Regions from separate parts of the Metasolibacillus sp. FSL H7-0170 genome, predicted to be linked through region 1. Evidence: riboswitches for the same ligand, from Rfam matches in the RefSeq annotation. Region 1 holds a riboswitch; each other region holds the start of a gene.
The links. Region 1 has a riboswitch for S-adenosylmethionine ahead of MHH70_RS09620 (O-acetylhomoserine aminocarboxypropyltransferase/cysteine synthase family protein). Riboswitches for the same ligand answer to the same signal wherever they lie in the genome.
Positions count from the first base shown of each region.

Region 2: it holds a riboswitch for S-adenosylmethionine, as region 1 does, so the genes downstream of both, metK (methionine adenosyltransferase) here and MHH70_RS09620 (O-acetylhomoserine aminocarboxypropyltransferase/cysteine synthase family protein) in region 1, are expected to answer to the same signal.
Region 3: it holds a riboswitch for S-adenosylmethionine, as region 1 does, so the genes downstream of both, MHH70_RS14380 (bifunctional homocysteine S-methyltransferase/methylenetetrahydrofolate reductase) here and MHH70_RS09620 (O-acetylhomoserine aminocarboxypropyltransferase/cysteine synthase family protein) in region 1, are expected to answer to the same signal.

Region 1 covers NZ_CP151964.1:2,080,485-2,083,621, forward strand. The annotation lists gene MHH70_RS09615 (hypothetical protein) at 1-180, opposite strand, end outside; gene MHH70_RS09620 (O-acetylhomoserine aminocarboxypropyltransferase/cysteine synthase family protein) at 528-1,814, opposite strand; SAM riboswitch class I at 1,923-2,037, opposite strand; gene nfsA (oxygen-insensitive NADPH nitroreductase) at 2,357-3,091, shown strand.
Region 2 covers NZ_CP151964.1:3,799,886-3,803,022, forward strand. The annotation lists gene pckA (phosphoenolpyruvate carboxykinase (ATP)) at 1-586, opposite strand, end outside; SAM riboswitch class I at 802-919, shown strand; gene metK (methionine adenosyltransferase) at 1,386-2,591, shown strand; gene MHH70_RS17905 (gamma carbonic anhydrase family protein) at 2,953-3,137, opposite strand, start outside.
Region 3 covers NZ_CP151964.1:3,058,639-3,061,775, forward strand. The annotation lists gene hemG (protoporphyrinogen oxidase) at 1-1,122, shown strand, start outside; SAM riboswitch class I at 1,222-1,322, shown strand; gene MHH70_RS14380 (bifunctional homocysteine S-methyltransferase/methylenetetrahydrofolate reductase) at 1,463-3,137, shown strand, end outside.

The sequences.
Region 1 (3,137 bases):
CCCATTTAATAAATCATATGTTGATTCTGAAAACGCACTATGCCCAAACACTTTCATCCACATCATTTCAACATTTGCTAATAATAATTGAATTGCTTGTGAATTGATGAAGGTGTATGTCTCATTTAATTCATACACAATATAAGATGCTATGTTTTGTGCACTATATGTACGTCCCATATTCAACACTCCTTTGATTTATCCTATTTTATCAATTACGCTTCGGTTTACTACCACCCAGATTTCTCCAATATTTTTGGTGGAAGTTTACTTAAAATCGCAACATCCTGTAACATCCGTTGGAGATTGAAAGAATTTCAATTCCCTGCAAGTAGATTGGTTTTATTATAATTGAGAAAAATCAAGAAGTCAATAATTCTTATAAAAATACTAGGTATTAAGTTTTTATATTTTAGTAGGGGGCTGCGACTGCGAAATGATGCAGTCTACAGCCTATTTTTAGCAACAATCTAACAAAACCATATAGATACTTTATACAAATGAGTATTCAAGCGTTTGTCTATAGGTTAAGCATTTTTTGCTGCTAATGCTAACGCTTGGTCCAAATCTGCCACTATATCTTCCACTGCTTCTAAGCCGATTGATAAGCGAATGAGCTCTTCTGATACACCAGCGATTTTAAGTTCTTCTGCTGATAATTGTTGATGTGTTGTAGATGCTGGGTGAATAATAAGCGAGCGTGCATCGCCCACATTTGCTACATGCGAGAAGAGTTTAACACTATCAATAACAGTTCGCCCAGCCTCTCTACCACCTTTAATACCGAAAGTGATGATAGAGCCAAAACCATTTTTCAAATACTTTTTCGCCAATGAATGCGATACAGTATCTTCAAAGCCGTTATAGTTTACATATTCCACGAATGGGTGGTTACGTAAATGAGCCGCTACTTTTGCGGCATTTTCATTATGTCTTACTACACGCAAATGAAGCGTTTCTAACCCTTGTAAAAAGTTAAATGCTGAATCTGCACTTAATGTTGGCCCGAAATCTCGCAGCAATTGCACGCGCAATTTTGTAGCGAATGCCGCAGTTGCCGTATCAACTCCATAGCGGATGCCGTGATATGTTGTATCAGGCTCTGTGAAGCCTGGGAATTTCCCCTGTGTCCAGTCAAATTTCCCTGCATCGACAACAATACCACCGATTGTTGTGCCATGCCCACCAATCCATTTTGTTGCCGAATGAATGACAACATCCGCCCCGAATTCGATTGGATTAGAGCCATATGGTGATGGGAATGTATTATCAAGGATTAGTGGGATACCATGCTCATGTGCGATTTTAGCAACCGCTTCAATATCTAGCACATTTAAGCTTGGATTACCGATTGTTTCTGCAAAAATTGCTTTTGTATTTTCGTTAATTGCCGCTCGGAAGTTTTCCGGGTCACTCTCGTCTACAAATGTTGTCGTAATACCGTAACGTGGCAAAGTTGTAGCAAATAAATTATAAGTACCGCCGTACAAAGAGCCTGCTGATACGATATGGTCTCCTGCACCAGCAATGTTTAAAATAGAAAATGAGATAGCTGCCATTCCTGAAGAAAGTGCTACTGCTGCTGTTCCTTTTTCCAATAAAGCAACACGCTCTTCAAATGCCCCAACAGTCGGGTTCATAATACGAGAATAAATATTTCCCGCTTCCTCTAATGCAAATAATCGCTGCGCATGAGCAGTATCGTTAAATGCATAAGCAGTTGTACGATAAATTGGTACGGCAATTGCCCCTGTTACTGGATCGGGTTTTTGCCCACCATGTAATAACAATGTTTCTGGTCGTAGTGTTGACATGATGTTCCTCCTAAAATGTATTCGATGGCTAATGGATTTTTGAGGAGGGTAGAAAAACAAAAAACCCTCTTCCTAAGAAGAGGGTTCGCAAATGAGCAAGTTTTCCTCCCCTTATCTTTCAGATTCCAATCCGAATCTGTAGGAATTAGCACCTTTGTAAGCTCGTCGCTTACCGGTTGCCGGGCATCATAGGGCCTAGTCCCTCCGCCACTCTTGATAAGAGTATTTGATTCATGTTCCATCGTTGTGTTTGAGTATAAAGCATTGTAAACCAAGAAGTCAACTATTATTTTTTAATTTTTTTCAATAGATGTCACAAATTTTGAATGAAGGCCTACCAAACGTAGCGCAGGTCGCGAATATTTAGATTAATTCACATCAGTTAGCTCGAAAAAAATCTAAATGAGAGTTAGCCAAGGCGTAATTGTTTTTTAATTAATTCATACAAATCGCTAAAATAATAGCATTTAGTCAACTTGATTGGTTATTTAATATAAGTAGTATAAAATAATATACGAATACAGGTCATTAGGAGGATGAAAATGGATACTAGAGAACTTTTACGCAATCACGCATCCGTGCGTAAATATACAGGGGAACAAATTCCGCGCGAAACGGTAATGGATTTAATCGAAACAGCACAAATGGCAGCAAGTTCACATTTTGTGCAAGCATATAGCGTTATTTGGGTTACGGATGAAAATAAAAAGCAAAAGCTCGGCGAATTATCAAAAAATGAATTTCAATTTCAAACAGCGGGTGCATCATTCTTATTTTGTGTTGACTTTAAGCGTCTTCAAGCCGCGGGTCAAAAACACGGTGTAGATATCGTTACAGATTCTGCAGAAAATTTACTTGTTGGTGTAGTCGATGTATCTTTATTTGCACAAAATTTTGTTGTTGCGGCAGAGGCGAAGGGCTACGGCATTTGCTATATTGGCGGAGCACGTAATAACCCTGCTGAAATTAGCGAACTTTTCAACTTACCTAAAAGTGTATTTCCGTTATTTGCACTGACGATTGGTACTCCGACAAAGCGCAATGAAACAAAACCACGCTTGCCTGTCCCTGCAGTACTTCATGAAAATGCCTATGACGAGGCTAAGTATGATGCATTATTAGAAGAATATGATGCAACGATGGAAGGTTATTATGCAAGTCGTTCTTCAAATCAAAAAACAGCTACATGGACAAAACAAATGGCAGATTATTTAATCGAGCAAAAGCGTCCATACATCAAAGAATTCCTTGCACAGCAAGGGTTTACATGGAAATAACAGTGACCCATGCTCTTGCATTTAGTCTTTTGCGATTTTACTGTAG
Region 2 (3,137 bases), 1.7 Mb from region 1:
TTTCACCAGCGTATTCTGTACCACCGATTAAAATCACTTTCTTTTCTAATGAAACAATAATGAATGTTTCTGAATTTGTTCCATCAACAGTTGGATCTGCTTTAAAGTTTGGTGCAGAAACAATTGTAAAGTCTGTTGTATGTGTAGCAAGCTCCTCGGCAGTTGGGCGGATAAATAATTGATGGCAGAATAAATTATGCCATGCATATTCATTAATAACTTTAATACCGATTTGTGAATCTTTATCTGCACCAGCAAAACCATTAAATACGAAAAGCTCGTCGCGTTCTTTTAAATAATTAACTACCTTTACATATAGTTTTTCAAACACTTCAGAAGAAATTGGACGGTTTACTTTTCCCCAGTCAATTTTATCTTTCGTGCTTTCTTCTTCTACTGTATATTTATCTTTAGGAGAACGACCAGTATATTTGCCTGTTTCAGCACGTAATGCACCGTCAACAGTTAGAATTGCTTCTCCACGAGATGTTGCTTTTTCTACTAACTGTGGAACAGAAAGTTGAACATGAATATTTGTACCGTTTAATAAATCTTTCAGTTCGTTTGCAATTTCTACTGAATTCATCGCTTAAAACCATCCTTTTATTTATAATATTCCCAAGTTTGGTGGGAATTCATTTCTTTTAACTACAAAAAGTATAACACATTAAATGAAATAGTCTATACTAATTCGAGAGAAATTTATGAAATTTTTAGTCGGTAAATCGGAAAAAATGAATGGATGTGTATAGTATTTGACAGCGCAAAAAAAATTATGTATTATATGAAATTGAACGGATACTCTTATCCCGAGCTGGTGGAGGGTCAGGCCCCATGAAGCCCGGCAACCTGCATGACTTTTCACATCATGCGTTGGTGCCAACCTGATGCAAGGAGCTTTCTCCTTGAACGATAAGAGTGAAAGGGAACGAAAATACAATCCTTTCTCTCATGCTTATGAGTGAAAGGTTTTTTTATTGCCTAAAAAAGTTCATCATTGAAAAACCTAGTTGACAAACTAGCTGTCTAGCACTGCGCTTGAAACGATTCGCAACGCTCACTATTATATAGATAAATGCTTAAACAGCAAGACAGCCTTAAACTTAAGACGATGATAAAACTTTTCTTTATGACTATACCTTTCAAAAACCTTGTGTTAAGAGGCGGTAATGGTTTGAGTTGATTCCATATTCATGGGCAGCCATTATGAAAACGATTGATGCACAAAAGTGTAGTGAATCATTAACTGTCTGTAAAAGCCGAAGTGGCGAAGTTTGATAAAGAATGGATGAAATACTCTTCTATTATATTAAAGCATCGCTTAAAAGCTTGACATGGGTAAGGAGTACCGTATCATATTCGCAGGAACTATAGGAGGAAACAAAATGACAAATCGTAGACTATTTACATCTGAAAGTGTTACTGAAGGACATCCAGATAAAATTTGCGACCAAATCTCAGATGCAATTTTGGACGCCATTTTAGCTGAAGATCCAAATGCTCGTGTAGCATGTGAAACAACGGTAACGACAGGACTAGTACTAGTGGCAGGAGAAATTACGACTTCTACTTATGTAGATATTAAAGGAATTGTACGTGACACTGTAGCAGAGATTGGCTATACGCGTGGTAAATATGGCTTCGATGCTGAAAACTTAGCAGTGCTTGTAGCAATTGGCGAACAATCACCTGATATTGCACAAGGCGTAGACCAAGCTCTTGAGGCACGTGAAGGCTCAATGTCAGACGAGGCGATTGAAGCAATTGGTGCAGGTGACCAAGGATTAATGTTTGGGTATGCATGTAACGAAACACCAGAGCTAATGCCGCTACCAATTAGCTTGGCGCATAAGCTAGCGCGCCGTTTAACAGAAGTGCGAAAATCAGGTGAACTAAAATATTTACGTCCAGATGGAAAAACACAAGTAACGGTTGAGTACGATGAAAATAATGTACCAGTACGTGTAGATACAATTGTTATTTCAACACAGCATGATGAAGAAGTAACATTGGATCAAATTCAAGCAGATTTAAAGCGTGTTGTAATTGCACCAGTTGTACCAGCTGAGCTATTAGATGAAGCAACAAAATATTTTATTAATCCGACAGGTCGCTTTGTTATCGGTGGACCAAAGGGCGATGCCGGTTTAACAGGTCGCAAAATCATTGTGGATACTTACGGAGGCTATGCGCGACATGGTGGTGGGGCATTCTCAGGTAAGGATGCGACAAAAGTAGACCGCTCTGCGGCTTACGCAGCGCGTTATGTGGCAAAAAATATCGTTGCTGCTGGTTTAGCAGACCGTGCAGAAGTACAGCTTGCTTATGCAATCGGTGTGGCACAGCCTGTATCAATTGCTGTAGATACATTTGGTACGGGAACAGTGCCATCTTCTCAAATTGTAGAATGGGTCCGTGAGCTCTTTGATTTACGCCCAGCAGGTATTATTAAAATGTTAGATTTACGCCGACCAATCTTTAAACAAACTGCAGCTTATGGACATTTCGGTCGTACAGATTTGAATGTACCTTGGGAGCAAACAGATAAAGCAGACGTATTAAAGGAAAAAGCAGCATTATTAGTGAAATAATAGTGAAGGGGTTGTCCGAAAGCAGGCAGACGTGCTGCTTTCAGACAGCTCTTTTTTTATATAGATTCAGAGCGGAAGTGTAGTGACAAATCTTATTTATAGCGATAGCAAGGTGCCAGATGCAAATGAAGTGAGTGCTCCTGTGGTGTTGACAATAAATAGTCAACATCCTCGTCGCAAGGGAGGGTGTGCTCTTGCGGTGTTGACAATAAATAGTCAACATCCTCGTCGCAAGGGAGGGGGTGCTCTTGCGGTGTTGACAATAAATAGTCAACATCCTCGTCGCAAGGGAGGGGGTGCTCCTGCGGTAGTAACAATAAATTGTTACTATCCTCGTCGCAAACAAATATGTAAAGTCCCTTTACATATTTGTTTGCAATGATTTATAATATTGGCCTTTTTCTACATATTCACGAATAATGCGATCCATGTCTTCACGATCCTCTGCATTTACTTCGCGTACGACCTTTGCGGGACGCCCCATTGCGAGCATATTTGGTGGTATTTTTTTACCTGGGGGAACGAGACTGCCCGCACCAATAAACG
Region 3 (3,137 bases), 980 kb from region 1:
ATTCATACAAATAATGAGTTACATGCTATTCCAGCGGGCTCTACATTTGGTATTCCGATGAGCGAGGAGTCTTTAATGGCTAGTACATTATTGACAGATGATGAAAAACAGCGCGTTTTACAGGATGCGGAGATTGCAAATGACCGTTTTACAAAGGATAGCTCTATTGGTGAGTTTTTGGAATATTTTTTAGGTGAAGGCATCGTTAAAAAGCAAATTGCGCCCGTCTTAGCAGGGGTTTATTCAGGTAATTTATATGAATTGTCAATTGCCTCGACCTTGCCTTATTTAGTAGATTATAAAAATAATTACGGTAGTATTATGGCTGGCTTTAAAGCGCATCGCGAACAATTTGAAAAAGCAGCAGATAAAAAGTTTATTTCGTTCCAACGGGGGATGTCAGCTTTTATTTATCGCATAGAAGAAAGCTTACCACAGGTGGAGTTTATGAAAGGGGTAGCAGTGACATCGGTTGCGAGGCATGACGGGCATTATAAAATTATGCTAGATACTGGACAAATGATTGCTGCGGATATAGCTGTTTTAGCAGTACCGAATGAAACAGTGAGGCAATTGTTAACAAATGAGCAGTTGACATATCATTTAAAACAATTTACAAATGGCTCTGCTCTTACACTCTATGCTGGATTTAATGTGTCAGACTCTGTTTTACCTGCGGATGGAACGGGCTTTATTGTTTCGCATAATAGCGACTTGCAATGTAATGCCTCTACTTGGACGAGTCGTAAATGGGCACATACATCAGAGAACGGCAATTTACTAGTACGTTTATTTTATAAAGATAGCAATCCCCGCTATGAGGAGCTTGCAACTATGTCAGATGAGCAACTAACGGAAATTGCCCTACAGGATATTAAGCTGAGCTTAAATATTGATGACAAGCCGAGCGTAGTAAATATTACAAAATGGATTGATAAAATGCCACGCTATGACCTTGCACATCGAGATGCCCTAAAAGCGGTAGAGAAGGAAATGGCAGAACATTACCCAAACATGCTGCTTGCAGGCTGCTCTTATTATGGTGTAGGTATCGGCGCATGTATTCAAAACGGACGCCATACAGCAGCGAAGGTAATTGCTAGAATAAGCAAGAATAGATAGCGATATAGTAGGATATTTCGTATGTTTCGTAAAAAACACTTCTCAAATGCGATACACTACTCTATAATGAACAATAAGAATTTAATAAATATTCAAAATTTCTTATCGAGAGAAGCAGAGGGACTGGCCCAATGAAGCTTCAGCAACCAACAATGATGTCAGGTGCTAAATCCAGCAGGTGTTATACCGACAGATGAGAAGGAACGACGTGAACAAGTAGAGCCTTCTTTAAATATACATTTAGAGAAGGCTTTTTTGATTTTTGCAAATATACAAAACTATAGCCTTGAGTAGATGAAAATCTAGAATCAAGGTGAAATTAGGAAAGTGAGGATATAAAATGGGGCTACGTGAAGCATTACAAACTAGAGTATTAACGGCGGACGGTGCAATTGGTACGCTGCTTTATTCATATGGATTGGATTATTGTCATGAGGAAATGAATATTACAAGACCTGAAATTGTAGAAAAGATTCATAGTGAATATATTGCTGCTGGAGCAGATGTTATTCAAACGAATACGTACGGGGCAAACGCTATTAAATTAGCGCGTTATGGCTATGAGGACCGAGTGCAGGAATTTAATGAGGCAGCCGTGAAGCTAGCGAAGGCGGCTGTTGGTGCAGGTGAGCAATTTGTGCTTGGTACGATTGGTGGTGTGCGCGGTATTCGAAAAAGTGACGCGACATTAGAGGAGATTTTAGTGGCGGTTCAAGAGCAAGCGCAAAGTTTGTTAGCAGGTGGGGTAGATGGATTGCTGCTTGAAACGTACTATGACTTTGAGGAATTAGCAGCGACTGTTAATATGCTACGCCAATTAACTGATAAAGTGCTTATTGCCCAATTATCGATGCATGAGCCGGGTATCCTACAAAACGGAATGCGTTTGAATGATGCGTTGACACAGCTTGATGCACTTGGAGCAGATGTTGTCGGTATGAACTGTCGCTTAGGACCGTATCACTCCATTCAAGCGATGGAAACAGTGCAATTGCCAGAGCACGCCTTTCTTTCTGCTTATCCAAATGCTTCTCTACTAGATGTAGAGGATGGGCGCGTTGTGTATGAGTCGGAGGCAGATTATTTTGCACGTGCGGCTGTAGAGTTAGTTGGTCAAGGTGTTCGATTAATTGGTGGTTGCTGTGGTACGACGCCAAAGCATGTGGAGGCAGTGAAGAAGCGTTTAGCAGGTGTCACACCTTTGACTGAAAAAGAAATAAAACCTGTTAGTATAGAGTTTGTGCGTGTGCCAGAGCCGCCTGTCGAGGAGCCTTTACATATAAAAGTAAAGCGCGAACGTTCGGTTATTGTTGAATTGGATACGCCACGTCATTTAGAAATTGATGGTTTTGTTAAGGGGGCAAAGGAGCTCTATGAAGCTGGGGCAGATGTAGTGATGATGGCCGATAATTCCCTTGCTTCACCGCGTATTAGCAATATTGCGATGGCCTCTATTTTAAAATTGCAGCACGGGGTTCGTGCTTTGCCCCATTTGACATGTCGTGACCGCAATTTAATCGGGCTACAATCGCATTTGATGGGCTTAGATGCACTTGGCTTGCACGATATTTTAGCGGTGACAGGTGACCCGACAAAAGTTGGGGATTTCCCCGGGGCAACAAGCGTTTATGACGTATCATCAATGGAGCTAATTTCGTTGATTAAACAGTTAAACGAAGGAATTTCTTTCTCAGGGAAGCCATTGCGTAAACAGGCTAATTTTTCTGTCGCGGCAGCTTTTAATCCGAATGTGCGGGTGTTGGACCGTGCGGTAAGCCGTTTAGAGAAAAAAATCGAGCATGGGGCGGATTACTTTATTTCACAGCCTGTTTACACGAAGGAAAAAATTATTGAAATATACGAGGCGACAAAGCATTTAGAAGCGCCAATTTATATTGGTATTATGCCATTAACGAGCTTTAAGAGTGCGGAGTTTTTACATCATGAGGTACCAGGTATTAAATTATCTGATGAAGCGCTAGCGCGTATGGAAGCTTGCGGTGATGATAAGGCGA